Regions from separate parts of the Bradyrhizobium sp. 1(2017) genome, predicted to be linked through region 1. Evidence: predicted binding sites of a transcription regulator. Region 1 holds the regulator's gene; the other holds the start of a gene.

Region 1 (7,905 bases):
AGACCGTGCAGCTGAAGACGCGGCACTGGATCATCACCGACGCCTCCGGCCGCCAGCAGGAGGTGAAGGGCGAGGGTGTGGTCGGCGAGCAGCCGATCCTGGCCCCCGGCGAGCGCTTCGAATACACCTCCGGCGTCCCGCTCACGACCGCCTCCGGCTTCATGACCGGGCGTTACCAGATGGTCAGCGAAAGCGGCGAACGCTTCGAGATCGACGTGCCGACGTTCTCGCTCGACAGCCCCGACAACAAGCGGGTGTTGAATTAGCCTCCAGTGTCATTCCCCGCGCAGGCGGAGAATCCAGTACGCCGCAGCCCATCGATTGAATCGCAACCCTCTCGGAGTACTGGATCGCCCGATCAAGCCGGGCGATGACACCGCGTATGTGGCGTGCCGCTTCTCCGTCGTCATTGCGAGCGCAGCGAAGCAATCCAGAATCCCTCCGTCGAGACAGTCTGGATTGCTTCGTCGCAAGGGCTCCTCGCAATGACGGACGATAGGTTTACGCGTCCTCGACGCCCGCTTCATCCGGCGTGAACTGATAGACCGAGCTGCAGAACTCGCAGGTCACCACGACCTTGTCGTCCTTGACCATCGCGGCGCGGTCGTCGGACGAGAAGCTCTTGAGCATGGCGGCAACCGCATCCCGCGAGCAGGAGCATTGCGCCCTCAGCGACAGCGGGTTGAACACGCGCACGCCGCGCTCGTGAAACAGACGGAACAACAGCCGCTCGCCGGACAGCTCGGGATCGATCAACTCGACGTCCTCGACCGTCTCGATCAGCGAACGCGCCTCGACCCAGGCGTCGTCTTCAGCGACGCTGTGCACCTCGGTGCCTTCGGGCGCGTCACCGGGATGCAGATCGGCCTGCCGCGCGCGCTCCGGCGCCTTCGGCAGAAACTGCATCAGCATGCCGCCGGCACGCCAGCGATGCTTGCCGCCGTCGCTCGAGCGCCATTCCTCGCCGACCGCAAGGCGCACGCGCGTCGGGATCTGCTCGGAGCGCAGGAAATATTCGTGGGCAGCCTCTTCCAGACCGCCGCCGTCGAGCGCAACCAGGCCCTGGTAGCGACTCATGTCGGGGCCCTGGTCGATGGTCATGGCGAGATGGCCGCGGCCGAGCAGCGCGCCGGAATCCCTGACGTCTCCAAGCCGCGCGGCATCGTAGCGCGCGTAGGCACGCAAGCGATCCGGCGCCGTGTAATCGACGACCAGGAACGACACCGGACCGTCGGTCTGGGCTTGAAGAATGAAGCGCCCCTCGAATTTCAGCGCCGAGCCGAGCAGCGTCGTCAGCACGATGGCCTCACCGAGCAGCTTGCCGACGGGCGCGGGATAATCGTGCTTGGTCAGGATCTCGTCGAGCGCAGGGCCAAGCCGCACCAGGCGACCGCGCACGTCGAGCGCATCGACCTCGTAGGGCAGCACGGCGTCATCGATCGGAACCGCTGATGGTGCGCGAACCGGGCCTTCCAGCCCGGTTTTCATGTCAGGAGATTGGGAAACCATGGCGCTCTATCTGGGGTCGGAGGTGGGGGATTGGAAGGGGGCGTGGCGCGGCCTCAAACTCAGTGTCGTCCCGGGGCGCGCAACGCGCGAGCCCGGGACCCATAGCCACAGGACCATGTTATCGCTGGCGATGACAACTCCGAGTCTTCGCCACACGACTGCCTGTGGCTATGGGTCCCGGATCGGCGCGCCGCTGTGCGGCGCTTGTCCGGGACGACAGCGGATAATGGGGCCGGCGACGCAGCCCCACCACCGAGATCACTTCACCGCGTCAAAGCACCAGGCCAGAATGCCCTTCTGCGCGTGCAGACGGTTTTCTGCCTCGTCGAACACGACCGATTGCGGGCCGTCGATCACTTCGTCCGTGACCTCCTCGCCGCGATGAGCGGGCAGGCAGTGCATGAACAGCGCGTCGGGCTTGGCCAGCGACATCAGCTTGGAATTGACCTGATAGGGCTTGAGCACGTTGTGACGATGCTCGCCTTCCTTGTCGCCCATCGACACCCAGGTATCGGTGACGACGCAATCGGCGCCCTTCACGGCGGCCTCGGGATCGGAGCCGAGCACGATCGGCGCGTTGGTCGCCTTGATCCAGTCGCGCATCACCTTCTTGGGGGCGAGCTCCGGCGGCGTCGCGACATTAAGCTGGAACTTGAAGCGCTCGGCGGCGTGAGCCCAGGATGCCAGCACGTTGTTGTCGTCGCCGGTCCAGGCCACCGTCTTGCCCTCGATGGGGCCGCGATGCTCCTCGTAGGTCATGAGGTCGGCCATCACCTGGCAGGGATGCGAGCGCCGCGTCAGGCCGTTGATGACGGGCACGGTCGCATGGGCAGCAAGCTCCAGCAGCGCCTCGTGATTAAGGATGCGGATCATGATGGCGTCGACATAGCGCGACAGCACACGCGCGGTGTCGGCGATGGTCTCGCCGCGACCGAGCTGCATCTCGGCGCCGGTGAGCATGATCGGCTCGCCGCCGAGCTGGCGCATGGCCACATCGAACGACACCCGCGTCCGCGTCGAGGGGCGCTCGAAGATCATCGCCAGCGTCTTGCCTTCGAGCGGCCGGACCGGCTGGTGCGCCTTCTGCTTCGCCTTCATGGCGGAGGATGCGGCGAGCATGCGCTTGAGCTCCGACAACGGGAGCTCGTTGATGTCGAGGAAGTGTTTCGGCGAGTTGCTCATCAGCTTGCCGCCCGCTTGGTCTGACTGGACGAGATCGCTGCGCAGGCACGCTCGAGCCGCCCGACGCTGTCCTCGATCTCGGCCTCGGTGACGATCAGAGGCGGCAGGAAGCGCACGACATTGTCGCCGGCGCCGACGGTGAGCAGCTTTTCGTTGCGCAAGGCGGCGACGAGATCGCCCGACGGCACCACCGCCTTGATACCGATCAGGAGACCCTCGCCGCGGACTTCGCTGACGACATCGGGATGACGATCGATCACGGAGGCGAGCTTCTGCTTCAGCAACAGCGACATCTTCTGCACGTGATCGAAGAAGCCGGGCTTGAGCATGACGTCGAGCACGGCGTTCGCAGCCGATATCGCGAGCGGATTGCCGCCGAAGGTCGAACCGTGCGAGCCGGGACCCATGCCGGAAGCCGCCTCAGCGGTCGCCAGCACCGCGCCGATCGGGAAGCCGCCGCCAAGCGCTTTGGCCAGCGACATCACGTCAGGCGTGACGCCTGTGCGCCTATAGGCAAAGAGATCGCCGGTGCGGCCCATGCCGGTCTGGACCTCGTCGAAGGCGAGCAGCAAGCCCTTCTCGTCGCAAAGCTGGCGCAGCGCTTTGAGGAAGGCCGGCGTTGACGAACGCACGCCGCCCTCGCCCTGGATCGGCTCGATCAGGATGCCGGCTGTCTGCGGACCGATCGCTTTCTTCACGGCCTCGATATCGCCGTGCGCGACCTGGTCGAAGCCGTCCATCGGCGGGCCGAAACCTTCGAGATATTTTGCGGATCCCGTCGCGGCCAGCGTTGCCAGCGTGCGGCCGTGGAAGGCGCCTTCGAAGGTGATGATGCGATAACGTTCCGGATGGCCCTTGGAGAAGTGATGATGGCGGACCAGCTTGACCACACCTTCCAGCGCCTCCGCACCGGAATTGCAGAAGAAAACGAAGTCGGCAAAGCTCTCATGGCACAGACGCGCAGCGAGCTTCTCGCCGTCCGGGCTCTGGAACAGGTTCGACATGTGCCAGAGCTTCGTCGCCTGCTCCTGCAAGGCCTTGACCAGCGCCGGATGACAATGGCCGAGCGCGTTCACCGCAACACCCGACGTGAAATCGAGATAGCGATCGCCATTGGTCGCAATCAGCCAGCAGCCCTCGCCGCGCTCGAAACCAAGGTCGGCCCTGGCAAAAACGGGAAGCAGATGCGGCGCGGCGCTGTTGGTCATGATCATCACTTGGATGTTGAATTTGGACGTTGAGACCTGCCTGGCATGCCTTGCGCAGCGCACCATCGACCGGTCCGGAAAACGAAACGTGCCGCCTTTTAAGGGCGGCACGCGTCACTATCTTATGCCTGGCAAGACGGGTGTCAATGCCGCCCGGAAAGCCTGGCGAAACGCTGAATCCGTAGTCTTGCGGTGCCGATTTTGCGGGGTTTTCACCACGGAACATGTGGAAGCGAGTCGGCGGACTCTTGCGCGGGAGTCACGCCATATTGTAGCGTTTGGCCTGTCAGATACGACATCTCGTGCAGCGGTTCTGATCCCAAGAGTCCTCATGTACCGGCGTAAACGTTCGGGCGTTAGTCACGCGCCCGGCGAGCCTTAAGGGATTCTGGCGGCACGGGTTTTTCAAGGCTTAGGCATTCGCTGTGAGGCCCCAGGATGGCTGGCCTGGCAGCGAGGGAAAGGGTGCAATGACGGTTTTGACCTGGTCCGACGATCGCGTCGAGCAGCTGAAAAAGCTCTGGGAGGCCGGACTTTCGGCCAGCCAGATCGCGGCCGAGCTCGGCAATGTGACCCGCAATGCCGTGATCGGCAAAGTCCACAGGCTCGGCCTGTCCGGCCGCGCCAAGAGTCCGTCGTCTGCCGCGCCCCGGCCGCGCAAGGCGCGCCCGGCGCAGCATATGATGCGAGTGACCCGTCCGATCTCGCGCGGCAACACCGCGCTGGCCCAAGCCTTCGAGGTCGAGGTTGAGGCCGAGCCCGTCACCTACGACAACGTGGTGCCGATGAGCCAGCGGCTGTCGCTGCTGGAATTGAACGAGGCGACCTGCCACTGGCCGGTCGGCGATCCCTCGAGCCCGGACTTCTTCTTCTGCGGCGGCAAGGCGTTGTCCGGCCTGCCCTACTGCGCCCAGCACTCGCGCGTCGCCTATCAGCCGGCCGCCGATCGCCGGCGTGCACCGGCCAAGCCGAGCACGCGGTGAGTTAGAGCAATTCTCTGATCGACAAGACTGCAGCCGTCACACGATGACGGCTCCAACTCCTCGGTGCCATCCCCGCGAACGCGGGGATCCATAACCACAAGGCGCGCAATTGTTGCGCGAGATGGTCACTCCGAGTCTTCGTCAAGCCACGTCCTGTGGTTGTGGGTCCCGGGCTCGCGCAGCGCGCGCCCCGGGACGACAGCTGAGATTGTGGACACAGCTGCCAACCAAAAGCTCGTAAACCTTACGTCTGCTCGGCCTTCGCGAACCGATCATCGAGCGCATAGCCTGCGCCGCGAACGGTGCGGATCGGGTCCTGCTCGCGGCCGAGATTGAGCAGCTTGCGCAGGCGGCCGATGTGGACGTCGACGGTGCGTTCGTCGATGTAGATGTCGCGGCCCCAGACGCTGTCGAGCAGCTGCTCGCGCGAGAACACGCGGCCGGGATGCTCCAGGAAGAACTCAAGCAGGCGATATTCGGTCGGGCCGAGATCGATCGGCCGGCCCGAGCGCGCCACGCGGCGCTTGTCGCGGTCGAGCTCGATGTCGCCATAGGCGAGCACGGTGGCCAGCCGCTCCGGGCTTGCCCGCCGCAGAAGGCCCTTCACGCGCGCCAGCAGCTCCGGCACCGAGAACGGCTTGACGATGTAGTCGTCGGCGCCGGTCGCGAGCCCCCGCACCCGCTCGCTCTCCTCGCCACGCGCGGTGAGCATGATGATAGGAAGCTGCTTGGTCTCGGGACGGGTGCGCAACCGCCGGCACAGCTCGATGCCCGATAGCCCCGGCAGCATCCAGTCGAGCACGATCAGATCGGGGATGTGTTCCTTGAGGCGGGTGTCGGCGTCGTCGCCGCGCATCACCGTCTCCACGTCATAGCCGTCGCCTTCGAGGTTGTAACGCAGAAGCTCGGTGAGAGCTTCCTCGTCTTCAACCACCATAATGCGTGCGCCCATGTGGTCGTCGCTCCTTAAGCAATCAGGTATTCGGGACCGTCGTGGCGAAGGTCGTCATGTCGCCCTTCGGCCGCTTGTCGGTGATCGCCTGCCCCTCGATCATGTAGAACACGGTCTCGGCGATGTTGGTGGCGTGATCGCCGATCCGCTCGATATTCTTGGCGCAGAACATCAGATGGATGCAGAACGAAATGTTGCGCGGATCCTCCATCATGTAGGTGAGGAGCTCGCGGAACAGCGAGGTGCAGATGGCATCGACTTCCTCGTCGCCCTTCCACACCGCCATCGCCGCCGGCAGGTCGTGCGCGGCATAGGCGTCCAGCACCGACTTGACCTGCTGCTGCACGAGATCGGTCATGTGCTCGAGGCCGCGGAACAGTTTCAGCGGATGGAAGTCCGTCTCCAGCGCCGCGACGCGCTTGCCCATGTTCTTGGCGAGGTCGCCGATGCGCTCGAGATCGGTCGCGACGCGCATGGCGCCGACGATCTCGCGCAAATCCACCGCCATCGGCTGGCGCCGGGCGATGGTGAGCACGGCGCGCTCCTCGATGCGCTTCTGCAGCGCATCGAGCTCGGCGTCGATGGTGACGACGCGCTGGCCGAGCGCGACATCGCGGCGGATCAGCGCGTCGACGGAATCGACGATCATGCGCTCGGCGATGCCGCCCATCTCTGCGACCAGGCGGGTGAGCTCCTGGAGGTCGGTGTCGAAGGCCTTTGCGGTATGTTCAGAACCCATGTCCCGTCTCCTCAGCCGAACCGGCCGGTGATGTAATCCTGCGTGCGCCGATCGGTCGGCGACGTGAAGATCTTGCTGGTGTCGTCGAACTCGATCAGCTCGCCCAGATACATGAAGGCGGTCTTGTCGGAGACGCGTGCCGCCTGCTGCATGTTGTGGGTGACGATCGCGATCGTGTAATTCTCGGACAATTCCTGGATCAGCTCCTCGACCTTGGCAGTCGAGATCGGATCGAGCGCCGAGCAGGGCTCGTCGAACAGGATCACCTCGGGCCGCACCGCGACCGTGCGGGCAATGCAGAGGCGCTGTTGCTGGCCGCCGGAGAGCGACAGGCCGGAGGCGTTGAGCTTGTCCTTGACCTCGTTCCACAACGCGCCGCCGCGCAGCGCCTTCTCGACGCGGTCGTCCATCTCCGACTTCGAGATCTTCTCGTAGAGGCGGATGCCGAAGGCGATGTTCTCGTAGATCGTCATCGGGAACGGCGTCGGCTTCTGGAACACCATGCCGACACGGGCGCGCAGCAGATTGAGGTCCAGCTTGGGATCGAGGATGTTGGTCTGGTCGAGCAAAAGCTGGCCGGCGGCGCGCTGGCCCGGATAGAGATCGTACATCCGGTTGAAGATGCGCAGCAGGGTCGACTTGCCGCAGCCCGATGGGCCGATGAAGGCCGTGACGCGGTTGGTGCCGAGCGTCAGATTGATGTTCTTCAGCGCGTGATGCTCGCCGTAATAGAAATTGAGATTGCGCACGGTGACCTTGGCAGGGGCCTCGGGCAGCGGCTGCGAGCCGGGATGAACGGTCGGCGCACTTACGGAAACAGACATTTCACTCATTTTGCGGTCCTCTCGGCGCCAAGGATGCGCGCGCCAATGTTCAAGGCAAGCACGGTCAGGGTAATGAGCAGCGCGCCGCTCCAGGCGAGTTGCTTCCAATATTCGTAGGGGCTCTGCACGAAGTTATTGATGGTGACCGGCAGGTTCGCCATCGTCTTGTTCAGGCCGAGACTGAAGAACTGGTTCGACAGCGCCGTGAACAACAGCGGCGCGGTCTCGCCCGCGACGCGGGCCGTCGCCAGCAGCACGCCGGTGATGAGGCCTGAACGCGCGGCACGATAGGCGATGCGCTTGATCACCAGCGAGCGCGGCAGGCCGAGCGCGGAGGCCGCCTCGCGCAGCGGGTTCGGCACCAGCAGCAGCATGTCTTCGGTGGTGCGCACCACGACCGGGATCACGATCACGGCGAGCGCCAGCGCGCCGGCGATGGCCGAGAAGCCGCGCATCGGCACCACCACGGCGCCATAGATGAACAGGCCGATGATGATCGAGGGCGCCG
Region 2 (7,905 bases), 2.0 Mb from region 1:
TGCAGGCGCAGCCGAAGCAGATCCCGTTGCTGCAGGCGACCAAGTTCCTGGCGCCCCAGAACATCGCTCCGACGCTCAAGATCGGCAATCTCGGCCAGCCCAAATACATGCCGCTGATGCCGCAGGGCAATGGCGGTGCGCAGATGGGCGGCAACCTGCCGGTCCTGCAGAAGCCGCTCGACGGCAAGCTCGGCAATGGCGGCCAGATCGTCAATCTGCCGGGCGGCAACAACCAGCCAAACGGCACGCCGTCGCAGGCCCCGGGCAAGATCGTCACCCTGCCGGCGCCGACCAACGCGACCAAGACCAACGGCGGCATTGGCAAGATCGTCACCTTGCCGGCGACCAACACCCCGAATGGCAGCAATGCCAACGGCAAGCCGGGCAAGATCGTGAGCATGCCCGTGAATGTCGGCAAGGGTGGCTCGAACATCGAGTCGAAGCCGGTCAACGTTCAGACGCAGAACCGCCCGATCCGCATCAACAACGGTGTGAAGATCACGAACAATCCGGCGACCAGGGTGCAGGTGCAGAACAACGTGCAGAACCATCGCCCGCAGGTCAACACGATGCCGAGCCGCATGGTCAGCAGCAACAACAACTTCCGGCAGTCGATGAACCAGGCGCCGAGCATGAATGGCGGCGGCAACCGTCGCGGCGGCTTCATGCGCTGATTGCGCAAGGCGCGCACGACAAAGGGGCGGAACAGCGATGCTCCGCCCCGTCTTCGTCTCAGCTCCTAACGGGTTCATTCCGGGATGCGCCGAGAGGCGCAGACCCGGAAATCCATTATGCGGCAGCGTCGGTGGGAAGATGGAGTCCGGGCTCTCGCTTCGCGAGCCCCGGAATGACGACTAAGCCACCAGCTCGGCGAACAGATCCGCGTCGACATTGCCGCCGGAGAGCACGATGACGACGTTCCTGCCGGCGACGTCGAGGCGTCCGGCGAGCAGCGCGGCAAGGCCGACCGCACCGCCGGGCTCCACAACGAGCTTGAGCTCGCGATAGGCAAAGGCGACGGCCGCGCCGACTTCCTTGTCCGATGCGGTCACGCCGCGCGCGAGCAGCTTGCTGTTGATCGCGAACGTCATCTCGCCGGGCATCAGGGCCATCAGCGCGTCGCAGATGGTGCGGCCCGCCGGCGGATGCGGCTCACGGTGGCCTGCGGTCAGCGAAATGCCGTGATCGTCGAACGCCTCGGGCTCGGCCACCACGATTTGTGCCTGCGGATAACGTGCCTTCACGGCGGTGGCGACACCCGCGATCAGGCCGCCGCCCGAGGCCGGCGCCACCACGATGTCGGGGGCAAGGCCGAGGCCCGCCATGTCCTCCGCGATCTCGCGGCCGGCCGTGCCCTGCCCCGCGATCACGAAGGGATCGTCATACGGCTTGACCAGCGTCGCGCCGCGCTTCTCGGCGATGCCGCGCGAAATCGCCTCGCGGTCGTCGCGGTCCCGATCGTACAGCACGACCTCGGCGCCATAGGATTTGGTGCGCTCGCGCTTCGACAGCGGCGCATCCGCCGGCATCACGATGGTCGCCTGCATGTCCAGGATCTTTGCCGCGGCCGCCACGCCCTGGGCATGATTGCCCGAGGAGAACGCGACGACGCCGCCGGCCCGCTTGTCCTGCGGGATCGAGAACACCTTGTTGAAGGCGCCGCGGAACTTGAAGGAGCCGGTGCGCTGGAGCATCTCCGGCTTCAGAAAGACCTTCGCCCCGACACGCTCGTTGAGCACGGGAAAGGACAACAGCGGGGTGCGGATGGCGTAAGGCGCGATCACCCGCGCCGCGGCATCGATGTCGGCAGGGCCGACCGGGAGGAGCTGTTCGGACATGGCGCAATGTTATCGCGGCCAATGAGGGCCGGGCAAGACACCTCCGCGAGAGGTTTCTTCCCGATCAGGCCACAAAGCGCGGCTGTTCCCCGCCGTGTCGGCCGGGCAGCACCGCGCCGGCCGCCTGGATGCTGTCGATAAAGACCCGGGCCGAGGCTTCCCAGGTGTAATTGGCGGCGAAGGCCACGCAGTCCTGACGGGAAATGTCGAGCGCGGCAAGGCAGGCGTTGCGGAGATCGTGATCGAGGGCGCCGACCGGTGCTTGGCCGATCACGTCGCGAGGCCCCTTCACCGGGAAGGCGGCGACCGGCAGGCCGCTCGCGAGCGCCTCCAGCAGCACGAGGCCGAACGTGTCTGTCTTGCTCGGGAACACGAAGACGTCGGCCGCGGCATAGATTTCCGCCAGCGCCTCGCCGTGCTTCTCGCCGAGGAAAATCGCCTCGGGATAGGCCTCTTCGAGCGCGGCACGCGCCGGTCCGTCGCCGACGATCACCTTGGTGCCGGGCAGATCGAGGTCGAGGAACGCCTCGAGGTTCTTCTCCACGGCGACGCGGCCGACCGACAGGAACACCGGCGCCGGCAGGCAGAGATCGATGGGGCGCGGATGGAACAGCTGGGTGTCGACACCGCGCGGCCACAGCACGACATTGTCGAAACCGCGCTCGGTCAGCTCGCGGGCGAGCGCGGGGGTCGCCGCCATCACGGCGCGGCTGGGGCTGTGGAAACGGCGCAGCGCCCGCCAGATCAGCGAGCCCGGCACCGGCACCCGGGCGCGGACATATTCGGGAAAGCGGGTATGGAAGCTGGTCGTGAAGGGCAGCTTGCGCTGGCGGCAGTAGCGGCGGACCATCAGGCCGATCGGCCCTTCCGTCGCAATGTGGATGCTGTCCGGGCGCGCTTCTTCGATCAGCCTCGCGATCCGCGCCGGGCGCGGCATGGCGAGACGCACGTCGCGGTAGCTCGGCATGGCGAAGGTGCGAAACGATTGCGGCGTCAGGAACGTGAACTCGACGCCGAGGCTCTTGCCGGCGTCGGCGAGCTTGGTCAGCGTCCGAACCACACCGTTGACTTGCGGGTGCCAGGCGTCGGTCGCGACCAGAATGCGCATCAAGTGGCCCTTGTCATGCAGCTCTGGCTGCGACCTGAGGGACTTGTGCCGGCTTCTGCGACTGATCCGCCCAGGTGATGATCTCGAAATGGCCGTCGTCGTGCTCGACCAGCGCGGTGCAGCTCTCGACCCAGTCGCCGCAGTTCATGTAGCGGATACCGCCCTCGTCGCGGATGACGGCGTAATGGATGTGGCCGCAGATCACGCCGTCGGCGTCGTGGCGTCGTGCCTCGGCAGCGAGCGCCTGCTCGAACGCACCGATATAGTTGACGGCGTTCTTGACCTTCTGCTTGGCCCATTGCGACAGCGACCAATAGGGCACGCCGAACAGGCGGCGGAAGAAGTTGACGAAGCGATTCATCTGGATCGCGAAGTCGTAGGCCTTGTCGCCGAGATGGGCGAGCCAGCGGGCGTTCTGCACCACGAGGTCGAAGATGTCGCCGTGGATGACGAGATAGCGCTTGCCGTCGACGCCGGTATGGACGGTGTTCTCGACGACGTCGATGCCGCCGAAATGAGTGCCGTAATAGTTGCGCAGGAACTCGTCGTGATTGCCGGGAATGTAGATGACCTTGGCGCCCTTGCGCGCCTTGCGCAGCAGCTTCTGGACGAGGTCGTTGTGCGATTGCGGCCAGTGCCAGCTCGATTTCAGCGCCCAGCCGTCCACGATGTCGCCGACGAGATAGATGGTGTCTGCATCGTGGTAGCGCAGGAAGTCGAGCAGAAGATCGGCTTGAGAACCGCGGGCTCCGAGATGAACGTCGGAGATGAACAACGTGCGAAAGCGCCGCTCCGGGCTCTCGTCACTCACATCGTAACTTCCCATGCGCCAGCCTGTAACAATGTCCCGTGACAGGGGGATGACCGATTGAACCCTTGAGGCACCCTCAGATACGAATCAAACCTCGCCTCGCCCTGCCCGCGAATATCAGTCGCATGCGACAATCAGGCGACATGGCGCCGCAGGGAGTGCCGTAAGAACCCCACCTCCCTTTGAGGGCGGTGGCCATCCTCAATAAAATCTGTGGAGATGATGGATCGGCCCGTGGCCGTGACCGACGCTGAAACGGTCAGCGGCACCGATCGCCGCGCTGATCCAGGCCTTGGCATGGCGCACGGCCTGCTCGAGGTTCTCGCCCTTGGCCAACCCCGCCGCGACCGCCGACGACAGCGAGCAGCCGGTGCCATGGGTATTCGCGGTGGCGATGCGGGGCGCAGCGAGCGCGATGGTGTTGTCGGCGTCGACCAGATAGTCGACGCTCTCGGCGCCCACCCCGTGCCCGCCCTTCACCAGGACGGCACGGCAGCCCAGCGCCAGCAGGCGGCGTCCCTGGCTTTCGATCGCGGCCTCGCTGGCCGCGACCGGCTCGTCGAGCAGCGCGGCGGCCTCGGGCAGGTTCGGCGTGATCACCGACGCCAGCGGGATCAGCCTCGTGCGGAGGGCCTCGACGGCCTCGGCGGCCAGCAGCCGGTCGCCTGATGTCGCCACCATCACGGGATCGAGCACCACGTGACGGGGCGCCCAGCGCGACAGCGCGGCCGCGATGGCTTCGATGCTCGCGACCTGCGCCACCATGCCGATCTTCACGGCGCCGACATCGAGATCGGAAAACACCGCGTCGATCTGCGCGGTGACGAACTCCGCCGGCACCGCGTGAATGCCCGTGACGCCGCGCGTGTTCTGCGCCGTCAGCGCCGTGATCGCGGAGGCGCCATAGACGCCGAGCGCGGCAAACGTCTTCAGGTCCGCCTGGATGCCGGCGCCGCCGCTGGAATCGGAGCCGGCGATGGTGAGTGCGACCGGGGTCGTCATCGCGGAACGCATTTGCTTGAGGACAAGGTCATGACCTGTCCTAGCGCGACCGTGGAACCCCAGCAAGCGTGAGGGGGCGCAGCAACGATGATTCGCGGCAGCAGCTGCGTCTGCGACCCGCGCGGCATGGCCCGCGCAATCGTACGGCCTTGAAAAATCGAGCCTCGCCATAGCCTTGCCAGCCTGCCCTTGGCCTCCACAGCGATGAGTGAGACGTTAGGTGGTGAAATCGTCCAGCGACGCCAATTGCGCGAGCCGCCCCCCGGCTCGCACGTTTTCCCGGGTGGAATTATGTGGGCCTTTCTTGAACGTCTCCTCGACTCCTCGATGCTGTCGCCGCACGGCATCTGCCTGTTGTGGGAACCCGAGCTGATCTGGCTCCATGTCGTTGCCGACACCTGCATCGCGGCCGCCTATTTTTCGATCCCGTTTGCCCTCGCGATCCTCGTTACCAAGCGGCGTGACCTCAAATTCGGCTGGGTGTATTGGGCGTTCGCGATCTTCATCATGGCGTGCGGCCTGACCCACGTGCTGTCGATCTACACGCTATGGGTCCCGATCTACGGCATCGAGGGCATCGTCAAGGCGGCCACGGCGGTCGCGTCCGTCTTCACCGCCGCTGCGCTCTGGCCGCTGCTGCCGAAGATTCTGACGATCCCTTCTCCGTTCGAGCTTCGGCAGGTCCAGGCCGCGCTCGAGGAAGAGGAGATCAAGAGCCGCGACGCGACGCTGCTGCTGCAGCAGGTCGGCGAGGCCCAGCGCGCGATGCGCGACAGCGTGGCGCGTCTCACCGCGATCGTCGAGACCGCAGTGGACGGCGTCATCCTGTTCGACGCGCAGGACCGCATCCTGCTGTTCAATCCCGCCTGCGAGCGCCTGTTCGGCTATCGGGCAAACGAGGTCATGGGCCGGAACGTCGGCATGCTGATGCCCGAGCCGGCCGCCGGGTCCGACAATCCCGCGCGGCATTTTGCGACCGGCGGCGAGGCAGTCGGCCAGCACAGGGATGGATCGACCTTTCCGATGGACCTGTCGGTGGGCAAGGCGCGGCAGGACGGCGAGCTGATCTTCGTCGGCATCATCCACGACCTGACCGCACGCAAGCTGACCGAGCAGCAGCTGCAGCAGGCGCAGAAGATGGAAACGGTCGGCCAGCTCTCCGGCGGCATCGCCCACGATTTCAACAATCTGTTGACCGTCATCATCGGCAACGCCGAGCATCTCAGCGAGCAGCTCAAGGTCAGGCCCGACCTCAAGCGGTTTGCCGACGACATCTGCCAGTCGGGCGAACGGGGCGCCGAGCTGACGCAGCGACTGCTCGCCTTCAGCCGCCGCCAATTGCTCCAGCCGCAGATGATCGATTGCCGCGGCCTGCTCGATTCCATGTTCAAGCTGCTCAAGCGCACCTTGCGCGAAGACATCGAGATCAGGACGAGCTCCGGTCCCGGCACGATCATGGCATTTGCCGATCGCGCCCAGCTCGAATCCGCCGTGCTCAATCTCGCGCTCAACGCGCAGGACGCCATGCCCGCAGGAGGGCATTTGACGCTGAGCACGGAGCTGACCGCGATCGACGACGACTATCGCGCCCTGCACCCCGAGGTTGCATCCGGCGCCTACGCATTGATCTCGGTCACCGACGACGGCGAAGGCATGACGGTCGACGTCATCGCACGCGCCTTCGAGCCGTTCTTCACCACCAAGGAGGTCGGCAAGGGCTCGGGCCTCGGCCTTAGCATGGTCTATGGCTTTGCCAAGCAGTCAGGCGGCCATGTCTCGATCTACAGTGAGCCGGGCCTCGGCACGACGGTCCGGATCTACCTGCCGCACGCCGCCGCGGGGGAATCGCAGGCCGACCTTGCGGAAGGCGAGGACACAGCGCCGCGCGGATACGAGACGATCCTGATCGCCGAGGACGATCCCTTCGTTCGCTCCTCCGTCATTCGCAGGGTGGAAGCGCTCGGATATCGCGTCGTTGCGGCAGTCAACGGCAAGGAGGCGTTACAGCAGCTGCGCACCGACCCCGGCATCGACATGCTGTTCACCGACATCGTGATGCCCGGGGGCATGAGCGGCTGGGAGCTTGCCGATCAGGCGCGGCGGATTCGCCCGGGCCTGCCCGTCCTGTTCACCTCCGGCTATGCGCTGGAGACCCTGGTCGAGCAGGGCCGCGCGCATGCGCAAGCGATCGTGCTGACCAAGCCCTACCGCAAGGCCGAGCTCGCGCAGCGGCTTCGGGACGCATTCGCCGCGGCGGCCCTCGCCTCCTGAGCGCTGGACCTGCGCCTGGCGGCTTGTGCAGGCGGCCGCCCGCTTGCTAAATCCGGGCGGGTTTGGCCTATTAGCCGGCCAGATATGCTTTCGGAGTGACCGCGATGGTTCCCTTTTTCGTCCAGATCAAATGCAAGCTCGGCCAGTCCTATGTCGTCGCCAACGCGCTCGCCGAAGCCGAGATCGCCTCCGAGATCTACTCCACGGCCGGCCAATACGACCTCCTGGTGAAGTTCTACGTCGACAAGGACACCGACATCGGTCACTTCGTCAACGAGAAGGTGCAGGTGCTGCCGGGCATCCAGGATACCCTCACAATCATCACCTTCAAGGCGTTCGGCACCGGCTAAGGTGTGCAATCACAGAGAGCCGAATGGGAAGTCCGCTTCCGAGACAGCACAGCGGACCAATTGCACTCAAAGCGAGCTCTTCGGATTCTTACAATCGCAGACATCATCCAGCAGGTGACGCCCTCTCCCGCTGGCAAGGCTCAACGCGCTGCATGGATGACGGTCGCGTCGAACTCCACGACAAATGCGGTCGAGCGATCAATCCGCGGCATCAACCCGCTTGCCCATCTCAGCCAAGTTCAGTCAAAAAACGAATGGTCTCCAAGTGGTTGGGACCATTGCATGGTAGCCCGGGCGCTCCGCGGAGGAACAATTCGGCGGCCCGATCGCGTGCACTTATGCCGCGCTCAAAATGTGAAATAGTTCATTGAACCGACCACCCTGGAATGCTCTTTTCGCATAGATCGTGAGCGCGGGGGGCGGGCAATGCCCAAAGGACCGCTTGTTTCGATAGCAGTTGCTGTCTGGGTGCTTTGCACAGGCGGCCTAGCATGGGCGGTTCGCCCAGCACCGATAGACCCCGCA

What was found. The regulator PhoB, encoded in region 1, activates phosphate uptake and scavenging genes when phosphate is short. The targets are predictions, from matches to a motif close to TGTCATNNANCTGTCAT.
Region 2: the regulator PhoB is predicted to act here: its motif matches at 3,796-3,812, upstream of HAP40_RS26165 (UDP-2,3-diacylglucosamine diphosphatase).

The regions. Positions count from the first base shown of each region.
Region 1 covers NZ_CP050022.2:7,508,853-7,516,757, forward strand. The annotation lists gene apaG (Co2+/Mg2+ efflux protein ApaG) at 1-266, shown strand, start outside; gene HAP40_RS35610 (Hsp33 family molecular chaperone) at 502-1,509, opposite strand; gene argF (ornithine carbamoyltransferase) at 1,768-2,691, opposite strand; gene HAP40_RS35620 (aspartate aminotransferase family protein) at 2,691-3,899, opposite strand; gene HAP40_RS35625 (GcrA family cell cycle regulator) at 4,370-4,882, shown strand; gene phoB (phosphate regulon transcriptional regulator PhoB) at 5,127-5,834, opposite strand; gene phoU (phosphate signaling complex protein PhoU) at 5,857-6,573, opposite strand; gene pstB (phosphate ABC transporter ATP-binding protein PstB) at 6,585-7,406, opposite strand; gene pstA (phosphate ABC transporter permease PstA) at 7,403-7,905, opposite strand, start outside.
Region 2 covers NZ_CP050022.2:5,488,197-5,496,101, forward strand. The annotation lists gene HAP40_RS26150 (caspase family protein) at 1-674, shown strand, start outside; gene HAP40_RS26155 (threonine/serine dehydratase) at 855-1,838, opposite strand; gene HAP40_RS26160 (glycosyltransferase family 4 protein) at 1,903-2,946, opposite strand; gene HAP40_RS26165 (UDP-2,3-diacylglucosamine diphosphatase) at 2,960-3,772, opposite strand; gene thiD (bifunctional hydroxymethylpyrimidine kinase/phosphomethylpyrimidine kinase) at 3,959-4,759, opposite strand; gene HAP40_RS26175 (PAS domain S-box protein) at 5,051-7,030, shown strand; gene HAP40_RS26180 (Lrp/AsnC ligand binding domain-containing protein) at 7,135-7,380, shown strand.